Regions from separate parts of the Burkholderia sp. Bp9016 genome, predicted to be linked through region 4. Evidence: predicted binding sites of a transcription regulator. Region 4 holds the regulator's gene; each other region holds the start of a gene.

Region 1 (4,243 bases), on a different contig from region 4:
CGCGACGCGCATCAGCCCGCCTCGAACAATCAGACCCTTGTGGAAACGGCGGTTGCCGGCCTTGCCTTCGCGGAACGCGCGGTACAGCTCGTCGGCCGCCGCGATCTCGTCGCGCGATGCCTTCGTGCGCACTGACATGTAGCCGGTCGGCTGCCCGTTGCGCATCACCGGCACCGTATTCGAACGCACCCAGTAATGGTCGCCGTTCTTGCGGCGGTTCTTCACGAGCGCGGTCCACGGCTCGCCGTTCCTCAGCGTCGCCCACATGTCGGCGAACGCCTCCTTCGGCATGTCCGGGTGACGCACGACGTTGTGCGGCTGACCTTCGATCTCCTCGGGGGAAAATCCGCTGACCTGAATGAATGCGGCGTTCGCGTACTTGATGTAACTGTCAGCATCGGTAGTCGACATCAGCGTCGCATCATCCGGAAAATCGAATTCGCGTTGCGTGACAGGCTGGTTATTGCGCATGGTGTGGAGTCCCGGGTTGCGGATTTTGCGTCCGCCTGTGGATGAATTCGAGACCGTACGCATCGCGGACAGCCCGCATGCGTTCGATCAGACTCCTGCGCTTTCGGCAAATCTGGCGAAAACATTATGCCAACCACGGGTAAATATGCATTAATCGTTCATCGCCTTGATTTAGCCGAATACTTTGTTTATACGTAAATCAAAAACTCCGCTTTATCAAATAGTTGCGCGCCAATCGTCTGATCATTCAGGACAATTCCTTCGACCGGATTGGCGCATAAATCCGGTTTGATGCATTCGAATCCGATCAAACCGGAAAGAGATTTCGCCGCCTCGTCGCGACGGGATACGCAAGCACGCGCGGCGATTACCGAAACACGTTCACCGCATCCACGAGCCGCGTCGCCTGCTGCTTCAGGCTCTCCGACGCCGCCGCACTCTGCTCGACCAGCGCCGCGTTCTGCTGCGTGATGTTGTCCAGGTGCACGACCGCCTGATCGACCTGCGCAACCCCCGTGCTCTGCTCGGCGGTCGACGAGCTGATCTCCGCGATCAGGTCCGACACGCGCTTCACCTGCGTGACGATGTCCTCCATCGTCCTGCCCGCGTCGTCGACCCGCCGCGCGCCTGATTCGACCCGCTCGACGCTCGCGCCGATCAGCGTCTTGATCTCCTTCGCCGCATTCGCGCTACGCTGCGCGAGCGCCCGCACCTCGCCCGCGACCACCGCGAAACCGCGCCCCTGCTCACCCGCACGCGCGGCTTCGACCGCCGCGTTCAACGCGAGGATGTTGGTCTGGAACGCGATCCCGTCGATCACGCCGATGATGTCGGCGATCTTGCGCGAGCTGTCGGTGATGTCGCTCATCGTCGCGACGACTTCGCTCACCGCCTGCCCGCCCCGCTCGGCCGCTTCGCTCGCGGACACCGACAACTGGTTCGCCTGCAACGCCGTCTCCGCATTGCTCGACACCGTGGCCGTCATCTCGGCCATCGACGCGGCCGTCTGCTGCACGCTGGACGCGGCCTGCTCGGTACGCGCGCTCAAATCGTTGTTGCCCTGCGCGATCTCGTTGCTCGCGCGCTGCACGTTGTGCACCTGTTCGCTGACGTCGTCGACGAGCCAGCGGAACATCAGCCCGAGCTGGTTGATCGTACGCAGCGTCATGCCGATTTCGTCGACGCGGTTCATCCGCACGCCGCGGCGGCTTTCGCCGGTCGCGACGTTCAGCGCCTGGTCGTGCAGCAGCTTCAGCGGACGCACGATCTGCGCGTCGAGCCACAGCCCGGCCGCAACCGACACCCCGCCCGTCGCGGCGGCAAACGCCGCGAGCCCTGCACCGGCCAGCCCGCATGCCCACCCCGCGCCGACGATGGCCGGCGCCAGCATGCACAGAGCCGAATGCACGCGCGCGCGCACCGACATCGTCTGCGGCAGCGACGCGATGCGCAGCAGCCCGGTGCGGACGATCAGTCCTTTGTGGAACTTGCGTTGCCCGGCCTTGCCGTCGCGAAACGCACGGTACAACGCGCCGGCGGCCTCGATCTCGTCGCGCGGCGCCTTGGTACGCACCGACATGTAGCCATGCGGCGCGCCGTTGCGCATCACCGGCACCGCGTTCGCGCGCACCCAGTAATGGTCGCCGTTCTTGCGGCGGTTCTTCACGAGCGCGGTCCACGGCTCGCCGTTCTTCAGCGTCGCCCACATGTCGGCGAACGCCTCTTGCGGCATGTCCGGGTGACGCACGACGTTGTGCGGCTGGCCGACGAGCTCATCGTTCGAGAAGCCGCTCACATGGGCGAACGTCGTGTTCGCGTACGTGATGTAGCTGTCGGCATCGGTGGTCGACATCAACGTGACGTCGTCGGGAAATTCGAATTCTTGTTGGGTGACAGGCTGGTTGTTGCGCATGCAGGGCTCCGAAAGGCGGATCGGAAGACAGGATCCGCGCGGCGCGAAAATCACGCTCAGTAGCCGAAAAACGGTTTATCGCTTTACGACGGTCTCGTTCTTGCTGTCGGCAATTTCAGCTAAAACCTTACCCCTCGAATACAAAAAACACCGAATTCGCTTATCAAAATGACTTGGATCAAATAATCTCGCGATAATCGATGCCCGCACTGTTCCACCGCGGCTCGATGCGTTATGGGAGAACGCCGGGCGGCAAGCCAATGCCGGCAACGGCGACGCTCAGCGAAACGATTCGCCCCCTTTCGCCCAATTCAACCGCCATTCGAAAAATTCGATGAAAAAGATCCGGCACGAACTGAATCGGCCACGCAGGCATACGCCATGCCGCTCGCAACGCGCCACCGGCCAGGCGACCGGATGACGCGCCGCACCGCTACCGAACGCGACGCGCTGTCGGGCCGCCTGCTCGCGCGCGACGAACTGCCGCTGGTGTGGAGCATCGACCGACGCGAGATCATCCACCATCTGTACGCGCTGCGCGACGGCGAGCTGCATCTGGTCCCGGACTTCTACGACGTGCAGGGCTGGCCCGACGGCGAAGCCGAACACTACACGCCGATCCTGCTCGACTGTCACGATCGCGGCGGCTGGTGCCTCGGGATGTTCGACGGCACGCGGCTCGTCGCGGCGGTCATCGTCGACGCCGATCCGCTCGGCGCGCAGCGCGACATGCTGCAACTGAAGTTCCTGCACGTGAGCCACGACTGGCGCGGCTGCGGGCTCGGCGCACGGCTCTATCGCGCGGCCCGCACGCAGGCGCGCGCGATGGGCGCGAAACGTCTGTACGTCTCCGCCACGCCGTCGCAGCACACGATCGACTTCTACCTGCGGCTCGGCTTCACCGTCAGCGCGTCGCCCGACCCGGTGCTGCATGCGCTCGAGCCGGAAGACATCCATATGGAAGCACCGACCGCCTGACGCGAACGTGCGAGCGCGACCGCGAGCCGCGCATAGCACTTCCGCTCGACCCACGCCGCCAACACGGAGAACGACCATGCAGAACGCGCCGCCGCAGCCGGTCCCACCGAAAATCCTCGTCAGCATGTGCGTGCTCGGTCACCCGGTCCGCTACAACGGCTCGGCCAGGACCGCCGCTCACGCGGCGCTCGAACGGTGGCAGCGCGAAGGGCGCCTGGTGCCGGTCTGCCCGGAACTGGCAGGCGGATTGAGCGTGCCGCGCCCGCCCGCCGAGATCGCGGGCGGGGCATCCGGGCAACGCGTGCTGTCGGGTGCCGCGCGCATCGTCGACGTGCATGGCACGGACGTCACGGCAGCGTTCGTCGACGGCGCGCAAACCGCGCTGGCGCTCGCTCGCGCGCACGACTGCCATTTCGCGATCCTCGCGGACGGCAGTCCGTCGTGCGGAAGCCGCTTCATTCATGACGGAAGTTTCACGGGCCGGCGGCATGCCGGTGCCGGCGTCACGGCGGCGTTGCTGCGCGAGCATGGCGTCGAGGTGTTCGCGGACACCGAGATCGACGCGCTCGTCGCCCGCCTTGCGCAACGCACGGAGGGCTGAATGACGAAGTGGCCGTCACGACGATCTCGTGACGGCCACTTCGTTGGCGTTGAAGCAGCGGCGAAGCGGCGCGGATCCTGATCCTGCCGCTTCTTCCGGGTGACGCGCTCAGACGCGTTCGATCGCGATCGCGATGCCCTGGCCGACGCCGATGCACATCGTGCACAGCGCGAAACGGCCGTGGGTGCGATGCAGCTGGTACATCGCGGTCGTCACGAGACGCGCGCCCGATGCGCCGAGCGGATGGCCGAGTGCGATCGCGCCGCCGTTCGGGTTCACGC
Region 2 (4,243 bases), on a different contig from region 4:
CATCTTCAGCGCGGTGAGCTGCTGGCCGAGGTCGTCGTGCAGTTCGCGCGCGATGCGGGTCTTTTCCTCTTCGCGCACGTTCTGCAGGTTCGCCGACAGTTCGCGCAGTTCCTCGCGCGACTGCTTCAGCGCATTATCGGCGCGCTGCCGCTCGGTGATGTCGCGCAGCATGACCGTGTAGAGCTTGCCCGACGCATCGCGGATCTGCGAGATCGACGCCTCGATCGGGAATTCCTCGCCGTTGCCGCGCAGCCCGAACAGTACGCGCTGACGGCCCATCTGACGTTCGGACACGCCCGTCACACCGAACTGGTCGACATGCTTCGCGTGCGCGGCGCGGAATCGCTCGGGGATGAAGCGCGACAGCGGCGCGCCGATCGCTTCCATCGCCGACACGCCGAACACTTGCTCGGCCATCGGATTGAAGATCACGACCGTCTGCTTTTCGTCGATTGTGATGATCGCTTCCATCGACGAACGGATGATGCCCATCATCCGCGCTTCGTTGAGGATGCCGCGGCTGCTGGCGCCGGCGTCGGCGCGGCCGCGCAGCAGCGCATGGACGAGCGCCGCGAACACGAACGACGCGATCAGTCCCGCCGCGAGCACCGTGCCGGCCGCGCGTTGAGCGCCGGTCGCGCTCGGGCGGCCATCGGCGGAATAGGCGAGCGTCAGCACCGTGCCACCGAAATTCAGCTGTTCGGACCGCCGCATCAGGTCGGGCGACATCGACGCTTCGTCGGTCGTCGTCTCGGCGCTCGCGAACGGGTGCGGGTCGTCGCCGGCGGTCATCCGCAGATCGAGCCCGCGTTCCGCGTCGAGCGCGCGCTCGACCAGGTGATTCGGACTCACTTCCGCGAACAGCACGCCGTCGGCGCCGGGCTCGTGCGGGCTGGATGACGCGACGGCCGTGCGCGGCGGGGCCGTCGCGGGCAGGAACAGCGTGAGGGTGCGCGTGTCGCGGGACGTATCGTCGTCGGCCGGGTGGATGCCGAGCGCGACGTCGCCGGTGCGCAGCGTACGCGCGAGCGGCGCGGCGTCCGACGCGCCGAAGCGGACGACGACCGAGCTCGATGTCGGGGCGCTGAGCGTGGCGACGGCCAGCGAGCCGGCCGGCATCGGCGCGTTGCCGGCGAGGGCGCTGCGCGCGGCCGGCGACAACGGCGCATAGCCGATCTGCCGGACCGGCGAATACCCGTTGTCGAGACCGAGCGTGTCGGCGTACCGGCGCCATTGGTCGGGTGTCATCTGCGGCGCGAGACCGTACGCGCCGCGCGCGCTTTCGAGCACGGCGACGCCGGACTGCAGTTCGTGGCGCAGCATCGCGGTCACATGCGCGGTGCGGCGTTCGAAGCGCGTATGGACGGCGCCCTGCCACTGCTCGCGAACGAGCAGCGCAACGCCGAGCGACAGCGCGGCGCCGGCGAACAGCGTGACGACGCCGGCCGCGAGCGGCTGGCGTAACATGGTCTTGAGGCGCGTGGGCCCTCGGGCATCACGCGGCGGGGTTCCACTGGCGGTCATTCGATGGCCATTCTGGTGTCGGGGCCGCCTGTGGCACGCAGGCGGCGCGGCAAAGCCGGGAAAAACCCGCACCGGCCACGTGCGGCGTCTATTTTCGAGATGAAATTGTGCGCGGTTTACACGCTTTTTGTAATAGGGGTCAGTTAAAAAGACGGTGACCGGGCGTTGCAGCGCGCGTACCGGCCGCACTTGACGCGCATCAACCGGCGCGCCGGCACGTGGGGCAGACTGTTCGGCAGGCGAGCGGGCATCGGGCCGGCTCGCGGTGACGGGCCTGCGTGGCGCAAAGCGCAACGCAGGCCCGGTCGGAGGGTGGACCATGTACAAGCGGATTTTCGTCGGGCTCGACGGCAGCCCGAGCGCGCGTCTCGCGCTGAACGAGGCGATCCGGATCGCGGCGGCGTCCGGCGGCGAAGTCATGTGCGCATATGTCGTCGAGCACCGGCCGCAGCTAGTCGACGTCGATGCAGGCTTTGCGGCCGAACGCGACGGCGATGCGGCGGCATCCGATGCGGCGACGCCGGTGCTCGACGACGCGAAAGCCGTGCTCGCGCAGCAGCATGTGCCGGGCACCGTGCGCGCGCTCGACGCGTACGGCGAGGACGTTGCCGCGGTGCTGATGCGCACGGCCGCCGAAGCCGGCGCCGATCTGATCGTGATGGGCACGAGCGGGCGCCACGGCCTGCGCCGGCTGCTGCTCGGCAGCGTCGCGGAATCGCTGCTGCGCGCGGCCGATCGGCCCGTGCTGCTGGTGCGCCACGACGAGGCGGCGGCAGCGGCGACTGCGTGACGGTCGCCTGGCGGCGCTGACGCATGGCGGGGCGGGCAGGGCCTTCGCGAGCAGATCGCTGTTGCTGGGCGATCGCGTGTCGCGCACGCTGATCGTCGCACCGCGTATGCGCATGCCGGCATGTCCGCCGCGCGGGACGGCCGGTTGCGTCGTGCCCCGTCCTTCTGGCAGCATCGACGCGGGTTCGCCCCTGTCGTCGCGCGCTGCATTGCGCGCGCGGCCCGGTTGCCGCGCGCATGGTCGCGGCGACCGATGCAGCGGTACGCCCCTCACGGCCTCGCGTCGTCGCTCGGCCGTGAGTCGCATACCGGTTCCATACTTGGTCCACGTCATCCGCCATGCCGATTTCCGCCGCCGACCTGATTCTCCAGTTCAACCTGCAGCCGCATCCGGAAGGCGGCTATTTCAGGGAAACCTACCGCGCGACCGATCCGGTCGTGCGCCCGGCCGACGGTGCGCCGCGCGCGGCGTCCACCGCGATCTACTACCTGTTGTGCGACGGCGCGTATTCGTCGTGGCACCGGATCCGTTCCGACGAGGTCTGGCATTTCTACGCGGGCGATCCGCTCGAAGTGTGGGTGCTCGACGAGCAGGACGGGCTGACGATCCACCGGCTTGGCAATCCGCTCACGCATCCGGGCACCGTGTTCCAGGCCGTCGTGCCGGCCGGGCGCTGGTTCGGCGCGCGCTGCGCGTCGTCCGGGCACGTTGCGCTCGTCGGCTGCACGGTGGCGCCGGGTTTCGAGTTTTCGGAATTCGAGCTCGCGGATGCGGCAGCACTGAGCGCCACCTTTCCCGAGTACGCCGAATACGTCGCGCGGCTCGCGCAGCGTTCCGACGCGTAAGTACGCCGGCGACGATCGTGCCGACCGCTCTGGCGGCCGCGGTCGAGCGCGGCCGCTGCGCGCGGCATTGACCAAACCCGTTTAGAATGCCCGTGATGCAGGGTTGGCTGCGGGCGTGCCGCGGCGACCGCTGCCAGCCGTATCGGCGGCCGCCCCGCCGCACGGTTCGCCAGTCTTCCAGGAGCGCCGCCGTGTGGCACTTTCCCATCGCGATTCCCTCGTCGCTCGGCCCGTGGGCCGTGTTCGCGAGCGTGCTGATCACGCAGCTCGGCGTGCCGGTGCCTGCCGTGCCGATGCTGATTCTCGGCGGCACGATGGCGGCGATGGGGCAGGCGTCCTGGGCGAGCATGTTCGCGGCGGCGATCGGCGCGACGATGCTCGCCGATTCGCTGTGGTTCTTCATGGGGCGCACGCGCGGCCGTCGTCTGCTGAACGGGCTCGTGCGCTTCTCGCTGTCGCTCGACACGACGTTGCGCTTCGCGCGTAACGTATTCGAAAGATACGGTGCGCCGCTGCTCGTCCTGTCCAAATTCCTGCCGGGCCTCGGGCTCGTGTCGGCGCCGCTGCTCGGCACGACCGCGATCGGCGTCGGCGTATTCCTGTTCTGGGATCTGGCCGGTGCGTCGTTGTGGGCCACGGTGTGGCTCGTCGGCGGCGCAGCCGTTCACGACCAGATCGTGCAGTTCGTGCTGTGGGTGCGCGCGAGCGGCGGCACGATCCTCGACGCATTCCTCGCGATCTTCATCACGTTCCTGCTGTACCGCTGGGTGCGCCGCGTGCAATTCCGGCGTTATCTGGCACAGGTGCGGATCTCGCCGCCGCAACTGGTCGAGATGATGACGTCGAACGAACCGCCGCTGATCTTCGATGCGCGCCCGCGCGCGGTGCGCGAGCGCGAGCCGTTCAGGATCGCCGGCGCGGTGCCGGTCGATCTCGATTCGCCGGACCTGCTCGATCCCGAGGTGCTGAAGCGGCCGATCGTCGTGTATTGCGTGTGCCCGAACGAGGCGACCGCGAAGCGCCTGATCGCGAAGATGCAGCGCAAGAAGATGATCCACAACATCCGCGCGCTGAAGGGCGGGCT
Region 3 (4,243 bases), on a different contig from region 4:
GCGACGAGGATCACGTGAAGCCGGCCGTCGAGGCCGAAGGGCGGCTCGCACTGTGGCAGATCGCGATGAAGCCCGGCAAGCCGCTCGCGTTCGGCGCGGTGCGCCGCGGCGACGATCGGCCCGATGCGCACTTCATCGGGCTGCCCGGCAATCCGGTGTCGAGCTTCGTCACGTTCCTGTTGTTCGTGCGGCCGTTCCTGCTGCGCCTGTCCGGCGTGCGCGACGTCGCGCCGCGCGCGCTGTCGCTGCGCGCGGACTTCTCGCAAAGCAAGGGCGACCGGCGCAACGAATTCCTGCGCGCGCGCGTCAATGCGGCCGGCGGCCTCGACATGTTCCCCAACCAGAGCTCGGCGGTGCTGACGTCGACGGTCTGGGGCGACGGCCTGATCGACAATCCGCCGCAGCACGCGATCAGCGCCGGCGAGACCGTGCGTTTCATTCCGTTTTCCGAACTGCTGTCGTAACGCGACGGCTTCCCGATCCATGAAGATTCAACTGAAATTCTTTGCAAGCGTGCGCGAGGCGCTGGGCGTGTCCGACGAACAGGCCGACGTGCCGGACGGCGTGACGACCGTCGGCGACGTGCGCGCGTGGCTGCGCCTGCGCGGCGGCGCGTGGGCCGAGACGCTCGCCGAAGGGCGTGCGTTGCGCATGGCGTGCAACCACGAGATGACCGACCCCGACACGCGCCTCACCGACGGCTGCGAGGTCGCGTTCTTTCCGCCGGTGACGGGCGGCTGAGGGGCTTGTCATGGCTACGGTACGAGTCCAGACCGACGATTTCGACCTGAACGCCGAAGTGGCGGCGCTGCGTGCGCGCAACCCGAAGATCGGGGCGGTCGCGTGTTTTGTCGGCACGGTGCGCGACCTGAACGAAGGCGACTCGGTCGCCGTGATGGAACTCGAACACTATCCGGGGATGACCGAGAAGGCGCTCGAGAAGATCGCCGCCGAGGCCGGCCGGCGCTGGCCCGGCATCGAGGTCGCGATCGTGCACCGTGTCGGCAGGCTGTTGCCGCTCGACCAGATCGTGATGGTCGCGACGGTTGCATCGCATCGCGGCGATGCGTTCGCGTCGTGCGAGTTCGTGATGGACTATCTGAAGGCCGAGGCGCCGTTCTGGAAGAAGGAAACGACGCCGGACGGCGAGCGCTGGGTCGATGCCCGCAGTACCGACGACGCCGCGCTGGCGCGTTGGGGCGTCGACTCGGGCAACACGCCGCGTTGAGCGCGTCGTCCTCGTTGCGGCGATGTGCCGCAGGCGCCGGCTTGCCGCGTTACGCGTCCGGATCGGTGCCGCGCCCGATGATCTTCGTCGGAAACGGCTCGCCGCGGGCGCGTGACGGCAGCGCATGCGCATCGTCGTCGTCGCGGCGGCGCGGCGCGATCGCATCGAGCAGCGCCTGCTGCTCGGGCGGAATCTGATAATCCCAGCCGAAGCGGCTCAACTGCAGGCTTTGTGCGATCCGCAGCGCGGGTTCCATGAAGCGGATCGCCGCGGGCGGCGTGTAGCGTGCCTCGACGGTCTTCAGGAACAGCGACAGCCAGCGGCTGAAGTGCGCGGATTCGATCCCGTCGAGCGGCTGGTGCGCCTGCTGCACGTTGCCGCGATAGCCCTTGGTGCCGAGCACGAGGCTCGACCAGAAGCTGACCATCTTCGACAGATGATCGTCCCAGCGGCCGTTCAGCTTCGCGTCGAATACGGGCCCGAGCAGCGGGTCGACGCGGACGCGATCGTAGAACGCGTGGACGAGGTCGCGGATGTTGTCTTCGGTCGGTTCGGCGTCGCGGGGGCGGGCCGGTGCGGTATCGGGCGAGGCGGGCAAGGCAGTCATGACAAGAAAGGCCGGGGAAAATCGGGGCATTGGCTGGCGCCGGCGACGCGTCGACATGACGCAGGTGCGGTCGATGCGCAGGACGCCGACAGGATTTTGACGCAAAATAGCGTCCACCAAGGTCTGAGAAATGTGCGGACCACATGCATCTTATTGCGTGCAGGCCGTCCGGGCAACCCGGACTCGCCAGGCGGCAGTCAAAAGCCCGTCCGGCGCGCGTTCCCGGTGAGCGGGGGCGCAAAATCGGGGCACGATCGATAATTTTCCGTATTCGCTCATGAGACTCACCGACTACACCGACTATTCGCTGCGCGTAATGCTGTACCTTGCGGTGCGCGGCGAGGGGCTCGCGACGATCCAGGAGATCTCGGACGCCTACGGCATCTCGAAGAACCATCTGATGAAAGTGGTGCAGCAGCTCGGCGAGCTCGGCTGGGTCGACACGGTTCGCGGTCGCAACGGCGGGTTGCGGCTCTTCCCCGAATCGCTGGCGCTGACGGTCGGTCAGGTCGTGCGCGCGACCGAGAGCGATTTCGCGCTGGTCGGCTGCTTCTCCGCAGACGCTACCGAGTCGCGCGGCTGCGTGATCGAGCCGCAGTGCCGCCTGAAGGGCGTGCTGGCGGCCGCGCGCGATGCATTTTTTGCCGAACTCGATGGTCATACCGTCGGCGAACTGGCCGCGCCTGCGTCGCCGCTCGTTGCGCTGCTCGGCATTCGGCCGATCGCGCTCGTGCGTGCCGAGACGTCGGCGCCCGACGCGCCTGCGTCCGCCGGGTCGCCGTCGAAGGCCGGCTGACGCGCGCGCCGCACCCCGTCACCCGGCTGCAGCCGGCCGGCAGGCCGCTGTGGCGCCGCCCATCGATTTTTGCGCTGAATCAACCCGAATTTCGCTTGAAACCCGCATAACCATCCTCATCTTGGTGTTAATCGAAAATTGGAGGTCTCGACAAAATGAGAATCGACAAGCTCACCACCAAGTTCCAGGAAGCACTCGCGGACGCGCAAAGCCTTGCGGCAGGCCGCGACAATCAATACATCGAACCCGTTCACGTACTGGCGGCACTCGTCGCGCAGCAGGACGGCTCCGCCCGCTCGCTGATGTCGCGCGCGGGTGTTCACGTGCAGGCGCTGCAAGGCGCGCTGAACGAGGCGATTTCGCGCCTGCCGCAAGTCACGGGCACGGGCGGCGACATCCAGATCGGTCGTGAGTTGGCCGGGCTGCTGAACCAGGCCGACAAGGAAGCGCAGAAGCTCAATGACACGTTCATCGCGAGCGAGATGTTCCTGCTCGCCGTGTCCGACGACAAGGGCGAAGCCGGCAAGCTCGCACGCCAGCACGGCCTCACGCGCAAGGCGCTCGAAGCCGCGATCGCGGCGGTACGCGGCGGCTCGCAGGTGCACAGCCAGGATGCCGAAAGCCAGCGCGAGGCGCTGAAGAAGTACACGGTCGACCTGACCGAGCGCGCTCGTGCAGGCAAGCTCGATCCGGTGATCGGCCGCGACGACGAAATCCGTCGCTCGATCCAGATCCTGCAGCGTCGTACCAAGAACAACCCGGTGCTGATCGGCGAGCCGGGCGTTGGCAAGACCGCGATCGTCGAAGGGCTCGCGCAGCGGATCGTCAACGGCGAAGTGCCCGAGACGCTGAAGGGCAAGCGCGTGCTGTCGCTCGACATGGCCGCGCTGCTCGCGGGCGCGAAGTATCGCGGTGAGTTCGAGGAGCGCCTGAAGGCGGTGCTCAACGACATCGCGAAGGACGAAGGCCGGACGATCGTGTTCATCGACGAGATCCATACGATGGTCGGTGCCGGCAAGGCCGAAGGCGCGATGGATGCGGGCAACATGCTCAAGCCTGCGCTGTCGCGCGGCGAGCTGCACTGCATCGGCGCCACCACGCTCGACGAATACCGGAAGTACATCGAGAAGGACGCTGCGCTCGAGCGCCGCTTCCAGAAGGTGCTGGTCGACGAGCCGAGCGTCGAGGCGACGATCGCGATCCTGCGCGGGCTGCAGGAGAAGTACGAACTGCACCACGGCGTCGACATCACCGACCCGGCGATCGTCGCCGCGGCCGAACTGTCGCACCGCTACATCACGGACCGCTTCCTGCCCGACAAGGCGATCGACCTGATCGACGAGGCTGCATCGAAGATCAAGATGGAAATCGATTCGAAGCCCGAAGAGATGGACAAGCTCGACCGCCGGCTGATCCAGCTGAAGATCGAGCGCGAAGCCGTGAAGAAGGAGCAGGACGAAGCGTCGCAGAAGCGCCTGCAACTGATCGAGGAGGAGATCGATCGCCTCGGCCGCGAGTATGCGGACCTCGAGGAGATCTGGACCGCCGAGAAGGCCGCGGTACAGGGCAGCGCGCAGCTCAAGGAAGAGATCGAGAAGGTGCGCGCCGACAT
Region 4 (4,243 bases):
GCTGAAATAAATCACGACAAATCAATGCGCGCCGCGCGACCGCGGCGATCGCCCGCGCGCCTTTTCCCGTCGTGCCCGGAACGGGACTTGCTTCGATCCGGAGCGCTTCGCCGCCAGGAGACCCGCGATGGAATCGTCAGCTCAAGCGCACACCGCGCATCCGCGCAGCATCGAACTCGACAACGACGACACGCACGACAGCACCGTCGACACCGACGGCAAGAATCGCGAGGCGTCGCGTCTTGCAGGCGGCGCGATCTCGCCCGATCAAATCACGCGCAGCAACGCGTCGCTCGTCAACGCAATGCCCGAAGCCGGCGACGGCTTCGCGGGCTTCGACAGCCGCCCGGGCGGCAATCACCCGGCGTTCGCGCTGCGGGCCGGCTACACGGTGATCGAGAAAGGTTTCGATGCACCGCCGCACGCAGGCGACGAACTGTTCGGCCCGGTTCACAGGATGTACGGCAGCGCGTACTGGCCCGGACACGGACGCCGGCCCGAACGCGTGATCGAGATCGCCGCGGTGCCGAAGTAGCGCGCGGCGTTTGAATCGATCGTTCGTTTGCCGGAGCGACGCGCGGGTCGATGGCCGCGTGTGCCCGACCTGCGTTCGGTGCACGCGCGGGCGATCTTCCGTATCGGCATCGATACCGGCGCCGATTCGCGACGACGCGCGGGTGCGCAGCGCACGTTCGATCGATGTGAATGCATCGATGTTGATCGAAATCAGGCCGTTCGCGACGCGGTTGCGATTCAATAGAGGCACGCGCGCGAGCTTCGCCGAAGCGGACGGCGTCGTGCATCGGCGGACGGTGCCGCATCCCGGACCATCGCGCGACGCCGGTGCGACCTCTGCCGTCACGATGCGGTATCTGCACGGCGTTCGCACGCCGTCATCTCGCCACCGACTGCCGCAACGCGCCGCCGGGCCGGCCGACGCGGCGTCGCGATCCATCGCGCGCGTCGCAGCGCAGCATGCGACGCGCGCATGGCTTGCGCTCGGCGTGCCCCGCTGCAACGGCGCAAGCGCCGCGATCGCGCGTGCCGATCGATACGACCGGCGCGTCGCTGCAAAGTCCCTGCCGTTGGTTTACTCTGCCTCGCAACGACGCACGGTCTGCCCGGCCATTCGGCCGACTTCCGTTCAACCCGCCACTCGGAGACACTATGTACAAGCGCATTCTGGTTGCCATCGACGGCAGCGACACGTCCCGCCACGCATTCGATGCCGCACTCGCACTCGCGAAAGAGCACGGCGCGGAACTGCAGCCGTTCTACGTCGTCGAGAACGCCGCGATCTACTACAACGTGCCGGGCTACGATCCGTCCGTGCTGCGCGACCAGCTCGTCGCGCAAGGCAACGCGCTCGCGGCGGATTTCAGGAAGCTGATGCAGGCGGCGGGCGTGAAGGGCGAGACGCTGATGAGCGAAGCGTCGTCGCTCAACGATGTATCGACGCTGATCCTCGATGGCGCGAAAGCATTCGGCGCCGACCTGCTGGTGCTCGGCACGCACGGCCGGCGCGGGTTCCGCCGCCTCGTGCTCGGCAGCATCGCGGAACAGTGCGTGCGCCATGCGACGCTGCCCGTGCTGCTGATCCCGGCCGCCTCGCGCACGGATGAGCAGGAGAGCTGAGCAGGTCCGCGCGCGCACGGTTCATACGCAGCGGCCAGCATGCGCGCGCGATCGCGACGTTTTGTCACCCGACAGCGCCAACTTGCGGTGGGACAATGATTCCGTCGATTCAACGCCGGAGTAAACGATCATGCTGACGCCCGTCGCCACACGCCCCGCCGCCCCTTCCCATGCAGGCAGTTGGGCGCCCCGCCAGGCCCCTCACTGCTCGTCGTGCGCAATGCGTCATCTGTGCATGCCGCAGGGCCTCGCACCCGAAGCGCTCAGCCGCCTCGAATCGGTCATCTGCGCGGCTCGCCCGGTCAAGCGCGGCGAAGCGTTGTTCCGCGAAGGCGATACGTTCGACAACCTGTATGCCGTACGTTCGGGTTCGCTGAAAACCGTCGCCACGCGCCATGACGGCCGCGAACAGGTCACCGGCCTGCACCTCGCGGGCGAAGCGCTCGGCCTCGACGGCATCTGCGACGACACGCACCCGCGCACGGCGGTCGCGCTGGAAGACAGCTCGGTCTGCGTGATTCCGTACAGCGCGCTCAAAGCGCTGTGCTCGGAAGCCGGCACGATGCAACTGCGCATGCACAAGCTGATGAGCGAGCAGATCGTGCGCGAAACGTCGCAGACGATGCTGCTCGGTTCGCTGAATGCGGAAGAGCGCGTCGCCGCGTTCCTGCTCGACGTGTCGCAGCGTTACCTGAAGCGCGGTTACTCGCCGTCGGAATTCAACCTGCGGATGACGCGCGAAGACATCGGCAGCTACCTCGGCATGACGCTCGAAACGGTCAGCCGCACGCTGTCGAAGTTCCAGAAGCGCGGCCTGATCGAAATGCAGGGCCGCCTCGTGCAGATCGTCGACTTCGACGGCCTGCATCACATCTGACCCAGCTCGGCGCATGTGATACGCGCCGCACGTCTTCCCCGTCCAAATCAGTCGAGAAACAGCGCGGCGCGCGCCTTCAGCGCCGCGCTGAAATCGTCGAGCCAGCCGATCGACAGGCGCCAGCTCTGCCAGTAAAGCTCGATGTCGACCGTCCGCCCGCGCGACATGTCGACCAGTTCGCCTGCTGCCAGCTGGCGATCGACCATCCGGTCCGGGCACATTCCCCATCCCAGCCCCGTTTCGCACGCGCGCAGATACCCGGCGACGTGCGGTATCCAGTGTTGCGGCGGATCGAGATCCGCACGTGTCACACGCCGGATGAAGCGCGCCTGCAGCCCGTCCTTCGGATTGAACATCACGCACGGCGCACGGCGCAGCGCATCGCGCGTGATGCCGGCGCCGAAATAGCGCTCGTGAAACGCCGGCGAACACACCGCGCGATAGCGGATGCACCCGAGCCGGGTCGACCGGCACCCCTGGATCGGCTCGGCCTGCGCGGTCACCGCGCCCTGCACGCTGCCGTCGCGAATGCGTGCGGCCGTGTAGTCCTGATCGTCGATCACGAGGTCGAGCAACGTCTCGCGCTCCATGCAGAACGGCCCGACCGCGTCGATGAACCACGTCGCGACGCTGTCGTCGTTCACGGCCACACGCAGCGTCGGCCAGGCGCTCGCGACCTGGCCCGGCAATGCGGGCATCCGGCCGCCCAGTTCGGCCTCGAGCAACTGCACGCGCTCCGTATGCCGGCACAGCAGCGCGCCCGAGGTCGTCGCGACGCATGGCTGCCCGCGCTTGACCAGCACGCTGCCGACGCGCTCCTCCAGCAGTTTCACGCGCTGCGACACCGCCGACGGCGTGACGTTCAGCTCCTTGGCCGCCCGTTCGAACGAGCCGTGGCGGATCACCGCCGCGAGGGCGTCGAGCAACGCGTAGTCCAGCATTAGATTTCCTTAATCTACATTAGGTTAATTAGCTTCTCTTATTCCGGAGCTGACCGCAGACTAGCGCTAACCGATTCACCCGTCTACTGCTGTCAATTCCCCATCATGAACTGGATCGCTTTTTCTCACGGCGTGGCCCTGTGCGCGTCGCTCATCGTCACCATCGGCGCGCAGAACGCGTTCGTGCTCCGGCAAGGCATCATGCGCTCGCATGTCGGCAAGATCGTGCTGCTGTGCGCGCTGTCGGACATGATCCTGATCGGCGCGGGCGTCGGCGGCGCGTCGGTGCTCGTCGAACGCTATCCGACCTTCGTCCACGCGGTGCTGTACGTCGGTCTCGCGTATCTCGCGTGGTTCGGCATCAACGCGCTGCGCCGCGCGTTCAAGCCGGGACACGAAACGCTCGACGTTCGCGGCGATGCAGTCGCGCCGCCGCCGCAAAGCGCGGCCGCGATCGTGCTGATGACGCTCGCGTTCACGTGGCTCAACCCGCACGTGTATCTCGACACTTTCCTGCTGATCGGCACGGCCGGCGCACGCGAACCGGAAGGCGCGCGCTTCGCGTTCGCCGTCGGCGCGATGTCGGTCAGCGTCGTGTGGTTCCTCGGGCTCGGATACGGTGCGCGACTGCTCGCGCCGTGGTTCCGCAAGGCCGTCGCGTGGCGCGTACTCGACGGCGCGATCGGCGGGATGGTGCTGTTCCTGGCGGCGGTGCAGTTGCGGTAACACATCCGCCGACCGAAGCGCGGGCGGCAGCTTGCCGCCCGCGTCCGCGACAAAATTCAGTTCC

Evidence for each region. The regulator FNR, encoded in region 4, switches genes on or off when oxygen is low (the NO sensors DNR and NnrR bind a similar motif). The targets are predictions, from matches to a motif close to TTGATNNNNATCAA.
Region 1: the regulator FNR is predicted to act here: its motif matches at 2,552-2,565, upstream of DIE13_RS07805 (PAS domain-containing methyl-accepting chemotaxis protein).
Region 2: the regulator FNR is predicted to act here: its motif matches at 1,714-1,727, upstream of DIE13_RS04550 (universal stress protein).
Region 3: the regulator FNR is predicted to act here: its motif matches at 2,701-2,714, upstream of clpB (ATP-dependent chaperone ClpB).

Annotation. Positions count from the first base shown of each region.
Region 1 covers NZ_QTPY01000005.1:1,045-5,287, forward strand. The annotation lists partial or broken gene DIE13_RS07800 (PAS domain-containing methyl-accepting chemotaxis protein) at 1-471, opposite strand, end outside; gene DIE13_RS07805 (PAS domain-containing methyl-accepting chemotaxis protein) at 839-2,383, opposite strand; gene DIE13_RS07810 (GNAT family N-acetyltransferase) at 2,801-3,361, shown strand; gene DIE13_RS07815 (DUF523 domain-containing protein) at 3,438-3,962, shown strand; gene pcaF (3-oxoadipyl-CoA thiolase) at 4,071-4,243, opposite strand, start outside.
Region 2 covers NZ_QTPY01000003.1:44,537-48,779, reverse strand. The annotation lists gene DIE13_RS04555 (PAS domain-containing sensor histidine kinase) at 1-1,524, opposite strand, end outside; gene DIE13_RS04550 (universal stress protein) at 1,844-2,314, shown strand; gene DIE13_RS04545 (cupin domain-containing protein) at 2,653-3,159, shown strand; gene DIE13_RS04540 (DedA family protein/thiosulfate sulfurtransferase GlpE) at 3,351-4,243, shown strand, end outside.
Region 3 covers NZ_QTPY01000014.1:130,694-134,936, forward strand. The annotation lists gene glp (gephyrin-like molybdotransferase Glp) at 1-464, shown strand, start outside; gene moaD (molybdopterin converting factor subunit 1) at 484-741, shown strand; gene DIE13_RS18705 (molybdenum cofactor biosynthesis protein MoaE) at 752-1,228, shown strand; gene DIE13_RS18710 (group III truncated hemoglobin) at 1,278-1,835, opposite strand; gene DIE13_RS18715 (Rrf2 family transcriptional regulator) at 2,113-2,631, shown strand; gene clpB (ATP-dependent chaperone ClpB) at 2,787-4,243, shown strand, end outside.
Region 4 covers NZ_QTPY01000032.1:12,802-17,044, forward strand. The annotation lists gene DIE13_RS28540 (DUF3005 domain-containing protein) at 128-535, shown strand; gene DIE13_RS28545 (universal stress protein) at 1,168-1,635, shown strand; gene fnr (fumarate/nitrate reduction transcriptional regulator Fnr) at 1,766-2,512, shown strand; gene DIE13_RS28555 (LysR family transcriptional regulator ArgP) at 2,560-3,453, opposite strand; gene DIE13_RS28560 (LysE/ArgO family amino acid transporter) at 3,559-4,179, shown strand.